DNA from 4 places in the Desulfovibrio sp. GTC20076 genome. Region 3 is predicted to be linked to each of the others. Evidence: riboswitches for the same ligand, from Rfam matches in the RefSeq annotation. Region 3 holds a riboswitch; each other region holds the start of a gene.

Region 1 (4,748 bases), 1.1 Mb from region 3:
GGTACATGACCGATATGCCCGCCGCGCATTGGCGCACCGGCATGGATGTGGTCAAGGAAATGGCTTTCCAGCCTTCGCTGGATCCAAAAGAGCTGGAATCTGAAAAGGAAGTGGTCATTTCCGAGCTTGAAGGCGATCAGGACTCGCCCATGAGCAGGCTTTTTGAAAGCCTGCAGACTTCTGCCTTGCAAAACACGGTTTACGGGCGGCCCATCATCGGCTTTAAAGACACCATCCGGGCAGTCACGGCCGAAGATCTGCGTGCGTATGTGCGGCACTGGTATCAACCGCAAAACATGCTGCTGCTGGTAGCCGGCGATATTGATCCGCAGGCGGTGCTGGCGTATAGCCAGAAGCTTTTTGGCGGCCTGACCAATAACGGCGACCTTGCCGAACCGCAACCCGTAAATCTGGCCGATGCTTCGGGCGGGCCGCGGGTAGAGGTTATCTACGGCCCCTGGAGCAAGGTTTATATGGGTATGGCTTTTCCCGTACCCGGCCTGCGCGACCTGCGTTCTGTGGATCTGGATGTGCTCTGCTATCTCCTGGGTGGCGACGGTACATCCGAACTGTACCGCAAGTTCAAATATGAAAAACAGATGGTAGACAGCATCGGCATGGGCAACATGAGCCTGTCCCGTGCTGGTCTTGTCTATCTGAGCGCCCAGCTTGATGTGGACAAGGTGGAGCCCTTCTGGCGTGAACTGACCAGGGACATGGCGGCCCTCAAGGCCGGGCAGTTCAGGCCGGAAGCCATTGAGCGGGCCAGGTTCAACCTTGAGGATAATATGGACAGGGCAGGCGAGACCCTCAATGGTCTTGCTTCATGGCTCGGCACTGTACAGTTTGAACTGGGGGGCAAACAGGCCGAGATGAACCTGCGTTTTGCCCAGCGCAATGTGGATGTACCACAACTGGCTCAGGCCCTTGAGCTGTGGCTCAACCCCCGGCAGGCGCGTGTGCGCGTGCTGGCCCCGGAAGGAGCGAAGCTTCCTGACCTGGAGGCCATCCTGCAGCAGAACTGGCCCGGGCCTGAAAGTGATCAGGTGCGAAAGGCACGGGCTTCAAAGGCGGGCGAGCGCGAAGTGGTACAGCTGGGCGCTGGCCGCACCCTCATTTTACAACCTGACGCCACGGTTCCCTACGTGGCCGTTGATATGATGCTCCCGGGCGGCAACGCTTTACTCAAGCCAGATTGCCAAGGACTTGCTGGCCTTACGGCCCGCGCGCTTACCTCGGGCATCGGCACGCTGGACGCCCAGGGTGTGGAACGCTTTTTTTCCGACCGCGCAGCGGCCATAGATGCCAGTGCCGGGCTGCAGAGCTTTACCCTCTCCATTACCGGCCCGGCGCGCTTCAATGCAGACTATTTCGCCATACTGGGCGAAGCGTTGCGCAGCCCCAGGTTTGAAGAAAAGGAAATACGACGTGAAGCGGACAATATGAAAGCCGCCATACGTCAACGGTCCGACAGGCCTTCGTCCTACCTGTTTTCCAAGCTCAACGGATTTCTTTTCCCTGGCGGCCAACCTTACGGCTATGACGGCCTGGGTAATGCGGAAAACCTCGACCGTTTTGGGGGCAAGGATGTACGCGCCTTCTGGCAGGAACAGATGGGACAGCCCTGGGTCCTTTCCATAGCCGGAGACTTCGACCGTGAGGCCGTGCTGGCCTTAGCCCGGTCCTTGCCTGTACCCCGCACAGATATCCCCGCGCCGGGCGCTCCGGCATGGGGGCATGATAAAAAACTCGACCTGCACCTCCCTGGCCGCAATCAGGCGCATGTGCTCCAGGTTTTCAAGGCTGTGCCGCCTACCCATGAGGATGCGCCGGCCCTGATGCTGCTTCAGGCCGTGCTTTCCGGTCAGAGCGGTCTGCTGTTCAGCCAGTTGAGAGATGTGGAAGGCCTGGGTTACACGGTGACGGCTTTTTATCGCAGTATGCCCGAAGCAGGAATGATGGCTTTTTACATAGGCACTACTCCGGACAAAGTGGAGCAGGCCCGTAAAGGTTTTGGCAAGATTATTGCCGACATCAAGGCAAAACCCCTGTCGGCTGCGCAACTGGAGGCCGGGGCAAACCGTCTGCTTGGCGCATACTTTCGCGAACGGCAAAGCCTGGGCGCACGGGCTGCGGATGCCGCCGGTGATGCCCTTTTGCGCCGCCCCTATGACTTTGACCGCCAGCTTATTGAAAAGGCCGCAACCCTGACGCCTGCTCAGGTGCAGGCCGTGGCCAGGAAATATCTGGAGCAGGAAAACGCTTACGAACTGGTGCTCTTGCCCTGACAATACCTGTAGTTCCGCGAAGGTGCGTGACGACAGTGTGTTTTGCCCCCATCAGGCCTTTCAGGTGAAGCCTCTTGCGCGAACCTGGAGCCTGATGGGGTTTTGCATGGCAATAAGAAGAAGGGCAGGCCTGTTTCACAAAGAAACGGCTATGGCCGAAAGTCGGCACGTACCGTCAGTATCGGCGTTTTTTTACTGTCTGTGAAGGAGGGGAAGTGCTGCCTCCAGCTTGTCAGGAATATTTATCGAAAAAAAATGACCTGAAAAAAACGGCCACTAGCGCGGGTTTTTAGCTGCTAACTTCAAAAATCCGCTTGTATCAAGGACTTGAGCAGCCTTGAAATCATCTTCGCAGTGCGCTAGGTTGCAGATCCGCACTGAGGGAAGTCACCAGCCAGCATATCAGGCTGCGGAACTTTCAATAGCGGTTCCGGCAGTGTTAAGCAGGGCAGAGCCCCCATTCTCGCCCTGTGCTCTTTTGCGGTCTTTTTTCAGTCCTGCTTAACGAGCGTAATTAAAAATTTTTCTTAATATAAACTAAACTGTTCCCATGCACCTAGGAAGTCTTTTTTACCAACCCCAATTGACATGAAGCGGTTCTTTTGAGATTTTCTAGACATTGAAAGTGCCCCACCGGGCTTAATCGGGAATCCCGTGAAAAGCGGGAGCGGACCCGCCGCCGTAAGCCGGGCAACAAACTGTCTTTCACCATGCGCCACTGGGTTCAGCCCGGGAAGGCCGAAAGATGGCCGGCAAGCCGGAAGACCTGCTTTCAACTTACCTTCAAAGGGTGATGGGTATCCCCTGTAACCCCAATAAGGACAACCGACACGGGGCTTTTGTCGGTCAGTCCCCCCGCTGAGGGCGGTCTGCCTTCGGCTGCAGGCATGTTCCTGTTATTTTGTTTGCCCCTCCATTAGGTATCGGTATTTGCGTCCATATTCTGGACGGCCCTGTTCACTATGTTCCGGGAGCTTTCTTCCATGCCCGCCAGCATCATCAAGCGCGATGGCACGGCAGTGCCCTTTGATTCAGTCAAGATCCTCAACGCCATCACCAAGGCCAATCAGGCTGTGGGGGGCGAGGATATGTCCCCCACTGACCTTTTATTCGTCACCGAAAAAGTTTGCAAAAAGCTGAATGAACGTGGTCTGAAGCACGTTGAAGAAATTCAGGACGTGGTTGAAGAATCATTGATTCAGTATGATTACGCCAAAACCGCCAAGGCCTACATCCTGTATCGTGCCGAGCATACGAAAATTCGCAATGCGGAATCGTATCTCATGGATATTTATAAAAAGCTGACGTATTCCGCCGCCATCCATGAGGATATCAAGCGCGAAAACGCCAATATTGACGGCGATACGGCCATGGGCACCATGCTCAAATACGGCTCCGAAGGGTCAAAATTTTTCATAGATAACTATATCTTACCCAAAGACGCTTCGGCAGCCCATATTCACGGTGATATTCATATTCACGACAAAGATTTCTATATGCTCACGGAAACGTGCTGCCAGATAGATCTTATCCCCCTGTTTAAAAATGGTTTTTCTACTGGGCACGGGTATTTGCGTGAACCGAATTCCATTGAAAGCTATTCGGCCCTGGCCTGCATAGCCATTCAGGCCAACCAGAATGAAATGCACGGCGGTCAGAGCGTGCCTCATTTCGACTTTGCCATGGCCGAGGGGGTTGTAAAAACCTACCGCAAGGAATACGAGCGCGCTTTTTCTTCTTTTGTGCGCATTGTTTTGCATGTGGACGCAAGAGAAGCGGCTGCCTTTACTGAAAAGCTGCTTGCTGAGGCGGCGCTGTGCCCCCGTCTCGGCTCTGTGGACGCGCTGTGCCGCCGTCTTGGCGAAGTTGCCCCCGAAGGGCAGGAGGCCATGGTGGCCGAAGCCCACGCCTACGCTGTTGAAGAAGCCCTCAAATACACCGAACGCCGCACCTATCAGGCTATGGAAGCCCTTATCCATAACCTGAATACTATGAATTCCCGTGCGGGCGCCCAGGTGCCTTTCAGCTCCATCAACTATGGTACGGACGTTTCAGCCGAAGGGCGCATGGTCACAAAAAACCTGCTCAAAGCCACCAAGGCCGGATTGGGGAATGGAGAAACCTCCATCTTTCCCGTGCAGATTTTCAAGGTCAAGTCCGGGGTCAACTATAACAGCGAAGATCCCAACTACGATCTTTTCAAACTGGCCATAGACGTTTCAGCCATGCGGCTTTTCCCGAACTTCAGCTTCCTGGATGCCCCTTATAACCTTCAGTACTACAAGCCCGGTGACTACAATACCGAAGTGGCCTATATGGGCTGCCGCACGCGTGTGCTCGGCAACGTGTACGACAAGGACCGTGAGGTCACCTGCGGGCGGGGCAATCTGAGCTTCACCTCTGTGAATCTGCCCCGTCTGGGACTGGAAGCCCAAGGTGATATAAAAAGGTTTTACGCCC
Region 2 (4,748 bases), 760 kb from region 3:
CAAGCTGAATGACCAGATCGGGCGACTGACGCACCACAAGTTCCGCATTGGGGCGCATGTGCGTTCCGATGGCGGGCAGATGCTCAAGCCCCGGCACTTCGGCATCAGCCACGGTGCGGGCCGCCAGAACATCCCCGGCCCCAAGGGCCAGTAAAAGTTCGTTAAAGGCTCCGTACAGGGCTATCACCCGCCGGGCGGGCTGCTGCAGACGCACCACGTGCCCGGTATCGTCACTGACCATTATGGGAGTATCGGCGCCGGTGTCGGCAGGCGTTGTGCTGTTTTTCTGGTGCGGTACGGATGCTGGCCCTGCTTGCAAAGCCGTGAGCTGAGCAGTATCAGCGGCAAAAACCTGAGCCGGGGTCAGATGCACCGTCAGGGTCAGCAGCAAAGGAAGCAGCGCCGTTGCAAAAGTCCGCGAGACTGCTGCGGGGACCGCGGGCACGGGCCAGAAGAGCCTGGGGCAGCCCCCAGCGCGGGTGCGGCAGCACATCAATAGGGATATCGTAAAGAGCACTGAGCTTCTCCTCTGTAAAAACCGCGTCCACCGGGCCGTCAAAAAACAGTCTGCCCGCCTTGAGGCCCAGCAGGCGTGTCGCATACACGGCAGCCAGATTGCAGTCGTGTACAGCCATAAGTACACAGGCTCCGGCAGCACGGCGACGCTCCAGCAAGTCGAAAAGCCCCACCATGCGGGCCATGTCCAGCCCGGCGGCAAGTTCGTCAAGCAGCAGAAGCGGGCTTTCCTGCGCCAGCGCCCTTGCCAGCAGCACCCGTTGCAGTTCGCCGCCCGAAAGCTCCGCCAGACGGCGGGGAGCCAGCAATTCTGCTTCGCAGGCTGCCAGTGCGGCATCCACGGCTTCATGGTCGCGGCGCCCGTAACTGCCCAGCCACGAAAGATGTGGATAGCGGCCAAGCAACACCATCTGCCGTGCTGTCAGTTCCTGGGGGAACCGGCCGCCCTGCGGCACCACGGCGGCAAGGCGGGCGCGCTGGCGCGGCTTCAGGCCCGCAAGAGGTCTGCCCTGCAAAAAAACACTTCCTGCCCCAGCCGGCAACACACCGGAAAGACAGCGCAACAACGTAGTCTTGCCGCTGCCGTTGGGACCCAGCAGGGCCACACATTCACCACGCCGCGCCGTAAAACAGATTTCCTGCAAGACCGGGCGTTCCCGGTAACCGGCACACAGGGCGCGCGCCTCAAGTATGGGCGGCCCACCGGCATGCGCAGCCGGGGACGCCTCACGGCCCGGAGCATGAGGCGGGTCCGGCTGCACGGGTAGAGGGCGCGTCATGTGCGCCTCCGCACCAGAAGGGCAAAAAATGGTCCGCCCACAAGGGCCGTTACCACCCCCACAGGCAGTTCCTGCCCGCCGTCAAGCACGCAGCGGGCCAGCACATCGGCCCAGACCAGCAGCACGCCGCCGCCGAAAAATGCTCCGGCCAGCAAAGGGCCATGCCCGCAGCCCAAAACAAGACGCAGCACATGCGGCACAACCAGGCCCACAAAACCTATGACCCCGGCCACGGCCACACAGCCCGCCGTCATGCAGCTTGCACCGGCCAACAGCCACAGGCGCGCCCTGCCCACATGCAGGCCAAGCTGGGCGGCCTGCTCATCCCCCAGCGCCAGTACGTCCAGCGCCCGCCAGCCCATACCCACGGCCAGCAGACCGGGCACAAGAGTCAGCAGCAGCAATGGCAGGCTGTCCCACCCGCGCCCTTGAAAAGACCCCATAATCCAGAACACGATGCTCGTGACGGATTCTTCGTTGAGCGCCTTGATCAGGGCCACCAGCGCCCCCAGAAAAGCTGCCACAGCAATGCCCGCCAGAATGACGCTCTCACGCCTGAAACCGCCATCGCCCCGGCCGAGCCATAATGCCCCGGCAAGGGCCAGCAACGCTCCGGCAAGGGCCGCAGGGGGCACAAGGGCCGCAGGGCCGGGCAGTGGCAGCCGCAGGGCAGCCAAAGGGGCGCTCAGGGTTGCGGCCAGAACGCCGCCCAAGGCGATGGCCACACTGGCCCCGCAAGCCGCTCCGGCAGAAATGCCCAAGGTAAAAGGATCAGCGAGCGGATTGCGCAACACACCCTGCAAGGCCACGCCCGCCACAGCCAAAGCGCCGCCGCACAAAGCCGCAAGGCACACGCGGGCAAGCCGTATCTGCCCTACAACCAGCATGAGGGAGGCGTCCTGCGGCTCCTGTACCAGCCCCAACTGGGCCGCCAGAGCATGAAAAACCTGCTCCGCAGATAGCGAAACAGGGCCGGGCAGACAGGCCAGCGGCAGCGAAACAAGCCACAGGACTGTCAGAACAGCAAATGCGGGCCACAGCCTTGGAAAAGCAGTGCCGGAATGTGAGGATATATATGGTGTCGCGGTCATGCCCGCCCTTTGCGCACCCGGCAGGCCGCCGGGTGTATAAAAAAGGCCCCTCCCGCGCAGTACGCCGTTTGGCGCATTGGCGGAAGAGGCCCGTATTTCCTCAATCCTGCCGGCAAAAACCCGTTGCCGTGGCGGCCCTGGCCGCAACAGCGGCTCTGCGCGTCATGCGCGGGCCGCAGGGCAAGGCAGGTCTTCCGGCTTGGTTCCCCCGCCCCGGCCTTCCCGTTTCCAGTGGCGCTGCATGGTGCGAGGTTCATGAACCTTACGGCGGCGGGTCCGCTCCCGCATTGCACGGGATTCCCTTTTCAAGCCGGTGTTCCGGCTACCATTGCCGCGCATACTTTAGGCGGGGGCAGGCGGGCTGTCAATGCCGAACGCGGCCCAGGCAAGGCGGCTGCGTGTGTGCGCCAAGACTGCCGCGCCTGCGGCACGGCGCTGGAGACACAGGGCAGTCAGCCTCAGGCCGCACAGGCGACAGACGGGAACCGAAGCAATGGGCGGCAAAAATACCTTGCCAGCTCGCCGTGCAGAGGAACATCAGGCGTAGGCCAGAGGCCCTTTCAAGACTGGCTGCGCGAGACCTGCCCCGCCCTACCCGTTCTGAATCCAGATAATGCTGGCCTGACGCCCCGAGGCTTTCGCGCGGCGATAGGAGAAAAACTGTTCGTTATTGCTGGCCGTGCAGATATCCAAGCCAAAAATGTTACGCGCGGGCAGGCCAGCCAGCATGAGCTGATGCCGGGTCAGGCTCCAGAGGTCCATAGTGTGGCTGCCTTCGTCAAACCACGGGCGGAATTCCGCGCCCCACTCCCTGTCAAAATTGACAAACTCCGCCATGCCTGGGCCAAGACTCGGCCCGCGCACGGCAAAAACATCCTGCGGCTTGAGATCATAGCGCTCGCAAAAACGCACAAGGCCGGTGAGGGGGAAATCACAGCGGTTGCCGCGCCAGCCCGCATGCATGGCCGCCACATACCGGCCGCTTTTGTGTGCCAGAAGAATGGGCTGGCAGTCTGCCGTTTTGATAAACAGGCCCATGCCGGGCCGCGCAGTAGCCATGCCGTCGCCTTCTTCGGCAGGCGCGGCATCACAGGCTACAGGCTGCGGCTCAAAAACCATCACATGGCCATGCACCTGGGACAGTTCGGCCCATTGGCTCAAGCCCTGAGTTTTCAAAGACGCCAGCAAGTCACGGCGATTGGCCGCCACATGAGCTGCGTCATCACCAACGCTGAAAGAAATATTGCCCCCGCCGTACTCACCCAGGCAAGCGCCGCCTGGACGGGTCTGAAATACACAGCGGACGGAATTCAAGCCCGGAAACATGAAAGGAATATAGCTTATGGACACAGCAAACGCTCTTCAGTGCATACATGGTGAACCCTCTGGTCCCACGGATCCAGAGGAAGGGCAGAAACAAGCTGAAAGTCAAAACACAGCCCCACACGCGGGCAATCAAGACCGGCCTGCAGAAAACGGTCATAATACCCGCCGCCATACCCAAGGCGCCCGCCGGAAACATCAAAAGCCAGACCGGGAATGACCATCAGATCCGGCAAAAACGGCGGGCTGCCCATCGCCGCACTGCCGGCTGTTGCCTGGCCTGCAGTGGCATCATTGCGAGCCGCCCGGGCAGAAATGTCTTCAGGCCCCACACCCGGCAGAGCCGCATCAGGTTCCAGCAAGCCAAACGGGCCGGACCGCAGTTGATCCCGGCCGGTACAGGCCACAAAATCCATAATCCCCCTGCTGCCCCGGCGCACGCGGGGCAGCCATACCAGGCGCCCGGTGCTCCAGGCGTGCTCCAGCAAACGGCTGGTGCCCAGTTCGTCCTTAATGCCCACATAAAGAGCCACGCAATCCGCCTGCTTCCAGCAGGGGGAATCAAGCAGGCGCTCCTGTGCGGCCCGGGCGCGCCTTTCGGCAAGCTCTACAGGCTGCTCGCGCCGCAGACGGCCCATACGCTCACGCAGCCGCTGCTTGCTGGCCGCCGGGGCCTCCCCCTGCTCCGCGTCTAACTGTGAGGCGGGCTGCCCGGGGCGTGCTCCGGAGAGGCGGGCATCCTGACCCGGATGGCCAGACTGCGGCCGTGTGCAGCGTCCGCAAGGGCCGTGATCCGTGTTTTTTTCACTCATGCCGGGCCTTTCCTTATATGATGAAGTATGGCAATAATACAGCAGTGCCAATGTAACAAAGGATGCACCGCCATGCCAAGCTCTGACGCTCAGGATTACCTCTGGATCGCCGTGGGCGACATTCATGATGAAACCGAACGCTTTGCCAAAATTCCCGAACTGGCGCAGGCCGACGGCATTATCGTCACCGGCGACCTGACCATCACGGGTGGCGTCAAGCAGGCCGA
Region 3 (4,748 bases):
TCAGGTTGACATGGTGCTCAAGGAAGCAAAAAACGTCATTATCGTACCTGGTTACGGCATGGCTCTGGCTCAGGCCCAACACAAGGTCAAGCAGCTTGCCGACCTGCTGGAAAGCAGGGGCGCCAAGATAAGCTACGGCATCCATCCCGTTGCCGGGCGCATGCCGGGCCACATGAACGTGCTGCTTGCCGAAGCCAATGTGGACTACGAAAACCTGCTTGAAATGGACGTGGTGAACCCCATGTTCGCAGAGGCCGATCTTGTGATAGTGATCGGAGCCAACGACGTGGTGAACCCGGCGGCCAACACTGCCGAAGGTACACCCATCTACGGCATGCCCATCCTCAAGGCCGACGAAGCCAAAAACATCATCATCTGCAACTATGATGACAAGCCCGGTTATGCGGGGGTGGACAATACCCTGTATGGCAGGCCCGGCGTTATCATGATGCTTGGCGATGCTTCGGCGACTATGGACAAGCTCATAGCCATGGTTCAAAAATAGGGCAGCTTTGCATTAACCTGCTCTGAATAAACAGATACGCTGTCTGGGGGCGCTCTCTTCTTCTGGAGGGGGGCGTCCCCTCGGCGTTGTGGGGCATTGAAGCGCGGCGGCAATGGGCGTATGCATTGCCGGACGGGCCACAGGGAGGCCCGAATGCAGGAAAAGCGGCCCGGCCAGCCTTTTTGCCCGGTCCGAGAAGGATGGATATATGATGACGCTGATAGTGCTTTTTGCCGTGGGCCTGGCGGGCGGCCTGGTGTTCGACTATTTTGATCTGCCCGGCGGCCCCATGACAGGAGCCATGCTGGCCGTGGTTATTTTCAAGACCTTCGGTTCCGTGAGTACACCCGAAATACCGCACTGGATACGCTATGTGATCTATGGCTGCGTGGGAGTGATTGTGGGCAATATGTACAGCCCTGACATGCTGGCTGTGATCCGTTCCACCTGGCCCATAATGCTGCTGTCTACCGTCATCATACTGCTGGCGGGCCTGTTCTGCGCCTGGGTGAGCATGCGCTTTGGCGGCATGAGCGCCGGGGGGGCCTATCTTGCCACCAGCCCGGGCGGCTTCAATGCCATTGTGGCTCTGGCAGGAGATGCGGGCAATGAAGCCCCTGTGGTGATGGTGTATCACCTGGTGCGTATTTACGCCATTGTGCTGCTGTCCCCTCTGGTCGCCAAGTTGCTGACAGCCCTTATAAAGTAGGTCAGCAAACGGAAAACCGTGCCCACGCTTGCGGAATATCCTTCTGCCAGCATGCTGCCCGTAAATTTCCGGCTGGAGGCATTGTCATACCTGCCTCCAGCCGGTGTTGTCATGTTTGCGCGCTTACAGTTCTGCCCGCACACGCAAGGCGGCGGCAATCATGTTTTCCAGCGCAGGCCATGCTTCATCCCACTGGCGGGTCTTGAGACCGCAGTCCGGATTGACCCATAGCCGATCCTTGTCGATATGCTTCAGAGCCAGGTGCAGCAGGCGCGCCATTTCATGGGCTGTGGGGATGCGCGGGCTGTGAATATCATATACGCCGGGGCCTACCTGCCCGTCATAGTGAAAACGGGTAAAGGCATCCAGCAGTTCCATGCCGCTGCGGCTGGATTCGATGCTGATGACGTCCGCATCCATGCGCGCAATGGCCGGCAGAATGGCATTGAACTCACTGTAACACATGTGGGTATGTATCTGCGTGCGGTCTTCCACGCCGGTGGAAGCCAGAAGAAAAGCATCCACGGCCCATTGCAGATATTTTTCAGCTTCGCCGGCGGTCAGCGGCATGCCTTCCCGCAGGGCGGCCTCGTCAATCTGGATAACGCCGATTCCAGCCTTTTCAAGATCCTGCACCTCATCGCGGATAGCCAGTGCAATCTGGCGGCATACCTCGCTACGTGGCAGGTCATCGCGCACAAAACTCCAGCAGAGGATGGTCACCGGGCCGGTAAGCATGCCTTTGACGGGTTTTTGTGTCAGTGATTGTGCATAGCGCGCCCAGCGTACCGTCATGGCTTCCTTACGGTACACATCGCCGTAAATGACAGGCGGCTTGACGCAGCGGCTGCCATAGCTCTGCACCCATCCGTTGCGGGTAAAGCAGAACCCGCCCAGCTGCTGGCCAAAGTATTCCACCATGTCGTTGCGCTCGGCTTCGCCGTGAACCAGCACATCCAGTCCCAGTACCTCCTGCTTTTTGATGCAGGCGGCTATTTCTTCCTGAATGGCCGCTTCATAGGCATGGCTGTCCATCTGGCCCTGCCTGAAAGCCTGTCGCGTTTTGCGGATGTGCGCAGTTTGCGGAAAAGAGCCTATGGTTGTTGTGGGCAGAAGGGGCAGACCCAGCCAGTTCTGAGCCGCGCGTCGCGCGCTGCGGCAAGAGCGGCGGGTCAGCATGGCCGGGGTAACGGCTGCCGTGCGTTGGCGCACAGCAGGCAGTACGGTGCCTTCGTACTGCCGGGCACTTTCCATTTGCCCGGCATTGGCAGTGAGCAGGTCAGAGCCGTTGCCGCAGGCAATGGTTGCAAGGTCGGCCAGTTCCGAACATTTTTGCACGGCAAAGGCCATACGGTTTCTGACAGCAGGGGGCAGTTCCGTTTCCTCTGCAAGATCCACAGGGCAATGCAGAAGGGAGCAGGAAGAGCCAAGCAGGATGCGATGGCTGCCAAGCTTTTTTGCAGCGCGCTGCGCAAGCTGCGTTGCCTGCGCGTAGCTGGCTTTCCAGATGTTGCGGCCGTCCACAAGCCCTAGGGACAGGGCCGTGCCATCGGGCAGGGCCGACAGAACATCGTCAAGCTGCCCGGGAGCGCGCACAAGATCGATGTGCAGGGCTGCGCAACCGCTGTTTACAGCCAGGGGCAGGTGCCGCGTCAGCGGGCCAAAATAGGTTGTGAGCATGAGTCCGCATGATGCCGTGCCGGCCGCTGTATTGAGTGCCCCATAGGCCGCAGTAAAGCGTTGGGCAGCAGCATCGGGCAAAAGATCTGTGCCGAGCACAGGTTCTTCAATCTGTATCAGGGTACAGAGGGGAGCCAGCCGTCTGATGAGGGCGGCATAGGCAGCCAGAACCTCGTCCAGGCGCGCCCAGGGATCCGCCTTTGCCTGACCTTTGGCCAGCGCCAGCCAGGTAAAAGGCCCGATGACGGCAGGTTTGGGACTGAAACCCAAAGCGGCTGCCCGCATTGTGGCTTCAAGCACGGGATGTTCACCGGGAGTCCATACGGCATCGGGTTCGATTTCCGGCACAAGGTAGTGATAGTTGGTATCAAACCACTTGGTCATTTCCAGGGCAGGGATGTTGCGCGAGGCATCGCCGCGTGCCATGGCAAAGTAGCGGGCAGACTCATCCTTGCCGCCCCGGTCGCAGGGCGCAAAACGCGACGGGATGGCCCCGAGCATGATGCTTGTGTCCAGCATGCGGTCATACAGGGAAAAATCACCAGTGGCGACATGGGTCAGTCCGGCCTGCTGCTGAATGTTCCAGTGCTGGTGCTGAAGGTTGTGGGCGGTTTCCTTGAGGGTCTGGGCGCACGTGTCACCTCGCCAGAAGGATTCGAGAGCCAGTTTGAGCTCCCGGTGCCTGCCGATGGAAGGAAAGCCGAGGATGTGGGTCTGCATGGTTGCTCCTTTCATATGGTGTTGAAAGGGCAGTCTTTTCACGCGGAGAGCGTTTATACCTGAAGAGGGAGGAGGCTCCCGGTTCCTCTTCACGGCAGGTACGAAAACCTGCCGGCATGCGCATCACGGATGCACATGACCTGGCCGGCTAAAAAGCCGGGCCTGGCGCTTGCCTGAACGCGAGACAGTACTGCCGTGCCGCCGGGTGGCGGCCGTGACGAGGCGTCTCCTGGCTTCCGGCCCCTGCGCGTATGTAGCGCGTGGCCGCGTCTTCCCGTTCAGCAGAACAGTGGCGCGGCGCGGGGTGTGTGCCGGTTACAGTGGCGCGTCCGCAACGGATTTTCACCGTTTTCCGTTTCTCATCACTATATTGAGATAACCTGATATTATAAGCGGTCATTCGTGTCAAGACTGGTGCAGCCCCTCCGGAAGATTTCTGTCTGTTACGGCCGGGCGGGTTGCGGATGCAGGCCGATGCTGCGCAGTCTACGCCTCTGGCAGGGAGAGGACGGTAGCAACCTGAAGGGACGTTATGGATGGAAGCAGCAGAACTGCTTCAGCCGTTGCTGTAGATGTGGGAACGCGAGGCAAAAAGAAGCCTGCCGCGTGGCAAGCGCTGACGCAGCCGGAGCAGCCATTGCGGTCATGGCCATGGGGCCGGCGGCCTAGTCCTGGCGTGTCAGGTGGTAGATGGCGGGAACCATATACATGAGGCTGACCGTCTGTTGCGCGGGGTTGTAGCGCGTGGCCACGATGACCGTACCGAGATTCCAGATGTGTCCGTCGTCCCCTTCTCCGGCGGATGGCGGCCCGAAGCGCTCACTGACCATGCGCATGATGCTCTGGGCGGTGTCCTTGTGGGGGGCGGCATATTCCAGTTCTACAAAGCCCAGAGGCGCGGGCCTGCCCGGGCCGTAGCAAAGAGCCATTTGCCGTGCGCCGGGTACAAGGGCGCCGGGGATATACAGGTCGCAGATATAGGCATCGTCCTGCCGGGACGGCTGCATGCCGGCCCTGGAAAGCGTGTCGCGCATGGCCGTGCGGTTGGCCGTATCCAGCCGTTGCCCGAAAAGCACGGCTCCGTGGCGTACTCCGGAGGCTTCGGCCATGGCCTCCAGCTCTTTCATGGCATGA
Region 4 (4,748 bases), 300 kb from region 3:
ATCAGCGGCGAAGGCCATGACCTGCTGGTGCTCAAGGCCGACTCCTTTGACGACTTCATGGACAAGTATGATGCCTGGTTGCAGGGAAATATCAGCAAGATCCAGGTTGAGGAAATCAATGTGAGCGTCAACGGCCTGAGTGATGCCGACCGGGCCAGCCTGGAAGACTATTTTAACAGTGATCACTTCAACGGTTACCAGGTCGGTTTTGTTGACGGTGCCGCGGCTGCCGCTGCGTACGTGGCTGACGACATGCCCGATGCGTACCGTGAGGCCGGGCTTACAGGCAATGAACATGATTCGGGTGGCGGAGTATCCGGCCAGACAGAGCAAAGCTATGAAAGCGTGCATACCGACAGCGTGAGCGATGACACCGGTACGCTTGTGGCCCAGCAGCAGATAGCCTCTGAATTTGGCGGATAATCCGTAAAAATATAAACATGCAAGCGCGGGGCTGCCGTTTCCTGAAGGGGGGCGGTCCCGCGTTTTTTTGCGTAACATCCCCTGCCCGTGCCGCATGGCGGCAGCAGTTGTGCTGAAGAAGTGATAAGGCCTTGCCCGTGTCAGGCGGCCGTGCGATTATGGATCGACATTGCATGCGAGTGACACATTCAGCACAGGAGGTTTCATGTCCGCAGGCAAGCTGCTGGCTCCGGGCCTGGCCTGGGCGGGCTATCTCTGTCTGGCCGGGGGCGCTTTTGCCCTGTGGCTGCCCGTACTGGGGGGATTGCCTTTGCCCGTGCTCGTGCTGGCCCCTGTGCTACGCCGTGTTGCCGGGGCGCAGGGCGACAGGGTGTTGCTCGGGCATGCGCGGTGGCAGATGAACACGTTCTGGCTGCTGCTCATGCTGCTTGTTGCCCTCGTGGCGCTGTTCGGGGCAGTGGGGGTGCTGTTCAGCGATGGAAAAGCCCTGGACGCCGTGGAGTCCATAGGCAGTGCCTACAGTGCGGGCAATATTGGTCTGGGCGCTGTTCTGGAGCGCTTCTGGGCTATTTCCGACATCAGGTATTTCACCTGGGGCGGCCTGCTGTGGATGGGGCTGGCGCTTGTATGGCCCCTCAAGCGCGTTTTGCAGGGCGTGTGGGGCATGGTGGCCAGGCAATCTCCGGCGCGTTGTGGCATGCGGGGCAAGGGTGCTGCTTTTATTGCGGCCCTGGTCGTTCAGGCAGGGATGCTTGTTGCAATGCTGGGTTTGCAGCGGATTGCCCTGTGGGGCGGCTGGCAGTAAGCCTGCGGCAAGACGATGGTGTCTGCGCGGCACGGCATGGCCGCATGCCTGAAAAATGCCTGTTCCGGACGGCGCACCCCTGATTTTCTGAAGGCCCCGGACCCGGGCCGGATTTTTCATGAACACGAGCCGATGCTGACTGAAAAACAATGGTTTCAATGTGGTAACGCCGCTCTCTGCGTTGTTTCAGTGCTGCATGGCGGGGGGCTTCGGAGCCTTCGGGCGCGGCAGGCGTTGGGCTGCGCTCCTGCGGCCATATCTGCCCCACGCTGCCAGTTCCGCAGCGCCCGGGCGCGCAACAGTATTTTCATTTGAGAATGTACACTCTCAAAAGTGACGGCACGCCGTTCCGGCGTGTAACAGCACCAAAAAATTGCCCTCGTATCCCCACGGTGAGCGCCTGCGCGCGCAGGCGCCAGAGCATTTTCACGTTAAAAAGGCTCTAATCAGCCTTTTTCTGGCCCGAGGCCGCCTCGCGGCTGGCGTCTTCCTTGATCTGGCGCATGTAATTGTACACGGTGTAGATGGACACGCGCATGGCCTTTGCCAGGTACTGCACCATACCCTTGATGAGAAAAGCCCCTTCTTCATCCATAATGCGCACAAAATGCAGTTTTTCTTCACGCGTCATGGTGGCAGGATGTTTGCCCGCCCGGCGGATGGCCGTTTCAATGATGGCATCGCTTGTCTCGCCGAGGCAGGAGGGAAAGGCCTCGCTCATTTCCTTGCCGGGGGCGCTTTCAAAACGCAGCAGGGCATGCAGAACCCCCTGAAAGCGCTCCAGGTCTGTCAGGTCAAAATGCATGCAGACCGCCCCGATGACCTGTTCTTCACTGTTGCGCAAAAAGCTGATGGAGGACTTGAGTGTCCGTCCCGAGGGGGTTGCGGCGGAATAGGCAATGATGTCCTGCACATTGTCGCCGCCCTGCCGCCAGGCCTTGGTGACCATGTTTGTGGCCGGAGCGCCTACGTTACGGCCGGTAAGGGCGCCTTCAATGTGGATGATGGAGTGCTCAAGATCGCTAAAATCGTGCACGGCCACCTCGCAAAAGGGGCCAAGAGTGCGGGCCATCATTGCCGCCATGCGTTTGGCATTGGCGAATATGGCTTGTGCCTCGGCCTTGTGGCTGGCGGTTTTTTCCGTATCCTGCGGGTAGGCGCGTCCGCTTCTGGCTGTGCGGCGGGGTTGTGCGGCGGCGCGCGGCGGGGATATCTTGCGACTTTGCTTGGGCATGCGGGCCTCCCCCGGCGGACAGGGAACCGGACTGTGGCCGAAAAAAGGCCATCCGGCGTGTTAAGGATGAAATTTTAAGGCATGCTACACAAAAAAACAGATATTGTGTACCCCAAGATCCCACAATCGGGCAGAAGAGTTGCTGGCGGCATCGGGGGCATCTGCCTTGCAGGCCTGTCTGCCGTGGCAGGCCCGGCCGTCCGGCATGGGCGGGAAATGCAAAAAAGGTGCGCGGCCCGGGGCATGGCCCGGCCCGCGCACCTGACATTGTTGTAACGCGCCCGTGCGGGACGGCAGCCAGCAGGCGCTTATGCGGCCTGTTACGGCTTTCTGGGTTCCCTGGTCAGGTCGTCGGCACTTTCCTTGGCATGGCGCACGAAAATGGCGGCCGTGCCGGGCATCTCGCCCAGGCCTTTGAGGTGGGCGTCAACCTTGATGCCCGCTTTTTTGAGCTGGCTGGCCCACGAGTCTTCCTCGTCGCCGGCAAGGTCGTTGCGGGCGTGGTCTCCGGCAACCAGCATCAGCGGGGCTAGTACCACCTGCTTGACCTTGGCGGCTTTGAGTTCCTTGAGCAGGTCTTCAAAGGTGCGCGCGCCCTCTACTGTGGCCATGTGGACCTTTTTGTCCGCAGCCTTGAACACGGCGCATACGCCTTCAAAGGCAAGGTCGGCGCGCCCGTGGCTCTGGCCGTGGCCCATAAGCACAAGGGCAGTATTTTTGCCGCGGGCTTTTTTGGTGTCAGCCAGCAGGATCGCAGCCAGTTCCTGCGCATCGGCCCTGGATTCCAGCAGGGGGCGGCCCAGGAAAACCGCGTCGAAACGGCCCGGATGTTTGCTCACGTCAAGCAGAACTGCGCGTTCAAGGGCTGAAAATTCTTCGCCGCCAAGCACATGCAGCGACTGCACGCGCACAACCTTTACGCCGTCTTTGGCAAGCTGGGCCATGCCATCGCTGATGCCGCCCACGGGCTGGCCCTGTTCGGCCAGTTTTTTACGAATGATCTGTGATGTATAGGCCCACACCACGGGCGATCCGGGAAAAGCCTTTTTAAATTCAGCATCTACGGCATTGAAGGCGGGCATGCCCTCGGGAACGCTGGTGCCGAAGGCCACCAGCAGCACCCCTTCCTTGGGGGCATCGGCGGCATGGCTTGTGCCGTGCAGGCACAGGCTCGCGAGCAGCAGCAGAACGAAAAGCAGCGGGCGAAACCCCGCATGTGAAAGGATACGCGGCATGGCAACCTCCTCAATTTCGCGTTGAAAGGTTCGCAAAGGGCACCGGCCCCGGCGGATGTTCGGACTTGAGGGCTGTGGGGCCATATGGCCCGCGCCTTGGCTTCGCCTTCACCGCATATGCGACTGGCTGTCGCATGCCGCTCTTCAGAACAGCATGAAGAAGCTTTGTCCCCTCTTACCGCAGCGCGACTGTTTTCGATTTGCACGAAATTCCCCGCCAAAACGACAGAGGACAACAGGGCGCGGTAAATGTCAAGGCAGGCGGTGGCTTGCGCCAGCCGGGGAAATACAGGGACTTCGGAACCGGTTTTCGGCTCCGGAGGCCATTTTTGGCGGATTTTTCCTTGTTCTTTCGGCAGAATTCTGGTACTTATGCGGCCTCCCTTGTATTAGGGAAATCATGTTTGGAGGCTGGACATATGGCAGGTTTGGAAACCGGGCACGAAACCGAAATGAATTTCGAGAGTGCCCTCGAAAACTACCTCACTTCCGATTTTGGCGACCTTGAAGAAGGCTCTATCACCAAGGGTGAGATCGTTCGTGTGGATGACGACAATGTGCTGGTGGACGTGAACTTCAAGTCCGAGGGGCAGATCCCCACGGCCGAATTTCGCGATGCCGCCGGAAACATCGGCGTTGCCGTGGGCGACAAGGTGGACGTGTACGTTGTTCGCAAGAACGAAAACGACGGAACCATCACCCTTTCTTTTGAAAAGGCCAAACGCATGCAGGTTTTCGACCAGCTCGAAGACGTGCAGGAAAACAACAGGGTCATCACGGGCCACATTGTGCGTCGCATCAAGGGCGGCTACACTGTGGATATCGGCGGAGTAGAGGCCTTTTTGCCCGGTTCCCATGTGGACCTGCGCCCCGTGCCGGACATGGACGCCCTGGTCAACCAGGAGTTCGAGTTCCGCGTGCTCAAAATCAACCGCCGCCGCAGCAACGTTATCGTTTCCCGCCGCGTGCTGCTTGAAGAAGAGCGCGATTCCAAGCGTCAGGATCTGCTGCGCACCCTTGAAGAGGGTCAGACCGTGGAAGGCAAGGCCAA

The links. Region 3 has a riboswitch for cobalamin ahead of metE (5-methyltetrahydropteroyltriglutamate--homocysteine S-methyltransferase). Riboswitches for the same ligand answer to the same signal wherever they lie in the genome.
Region 1: linked by a shared signal. The riboswitch ahead of ACZ495_RS05885 (anaerobic ribonucleoside triphosphate reductase) and the one ahead of metE (5-methyltetrahydropteroyltriglutamate--homocysteine S-methyltransferase) in region 3 are both predicted to bind cobalamin.
Region 2: linked by a shared signal. The riboswitch ahead of ACZ495_RS07310 (FecCD family ABC transporter permease) and the one ahead of metE (5-methyltetrahydropteroyltriglutamate--homocysteine S-methyltransferase) in region 3 are both predicted to bind cobalamin.
Region 4: linked by a shared signal. The riboswitch ahead of ACZ495_RS11925 (sirohydrochlorin cobaltochelatase) and the one ahead of metE (5-methyltetrahydropteroyltriglutamate--homocysteine S-methyltransferase) in region 3 are both predicted to bind cobalamin.

What each region holds. Positions count from the first base shown of each region.
Region 1 is NZ_AP039366.1:1,331,646-1,336,393, reverse strand. Features, by position in the region: gene ACZ495_RS05890 (M16 family metallopeptidase) at 1-2,288, shown strand, start outside; cobalamin riboswitch at 2,895-3,076, shown strand; gene ACZ495_RS05885 (anaerobic ribonucleoside triphosphate reductase) at 3,272-4,748, shown strand, end outside.
Region 2 is NZ_AP039366.1:1,664,419-1,669,166, forward strand. Features, by position in the region: gene ACZ495_RS07300 (ABC transporter substrate-binding protein) at 1-391, opposite strand, end outside; gene ACZ495_RS07305 (ABC transporter ATP-binding protein) at 339-1,208, opposite strand; gene ACZ495_RS07310 (FecCD family ABC transporter permease) at 1,292-2,386, opposite strand; cobalamin riboswitch at 2,554-2,732, opposite strand; gene ACZ495_RS07315 (purine nucleoside phosphorylase YfiH/LACC1 family protein) at 2,978-3,736, opposite strand; gene ACZ495_RS07320 (5-formyltetrahydrofolate cyclo-ligase) at 3,727-4,521, opposite strand; gene ACZ495_RS07325 (metallophosphoesterase) at 4,594-4,748, shown strand, end outside.
Region 3 is NZ_AP039366.1:2,424,731-2,429,478, reverse strand. Features, by position in the region: gene ACZ495_RS10770 (NAD(P)(+) transhydrogenase (Re/Si-specific) subunit beta) at 1-505, shown strand, start outside; gene ACZ495_RS10765 (AbrB family transcriptional regulator) at 714-1,214, shown strand; gene metE (5-methyltetrahydropteroyltriglutamate--homocysteine S-methyltransferase) at 1,338-3,614, opposite strand; cobalamin riboswitch at 3,819-4,013, opposite strand; gene ACZ495_RS10755 (tetratricopeptide repeat protein) at 4,280-4,748, opposite strand, start outside.
Region 4 is NZ_AP039366.1:2,721,771-2,726,518, forward strand. Features, by position in the region: gene ACZ495_RS11910 (hypothetical protein) at 1-423, shown strand, start outside; gene ACZ495_RS11915 (hypothetical protein) at 629-1,228, shown strand; gene ACZ495_RS11920 (PAS domain-containing protein) at 1,671-2,462, opposite strand; gene ACZ495_RS11925 (sirohydrochlorin cobaltochelatase) at 2,783-3,697, opposite strand; cobalamin riboswitch at 3,731-3,953, opposite strand; gene ACZ495_RS11930 (30S ribosomal protein S1) at 4,117-4,748, shown strand, end outside.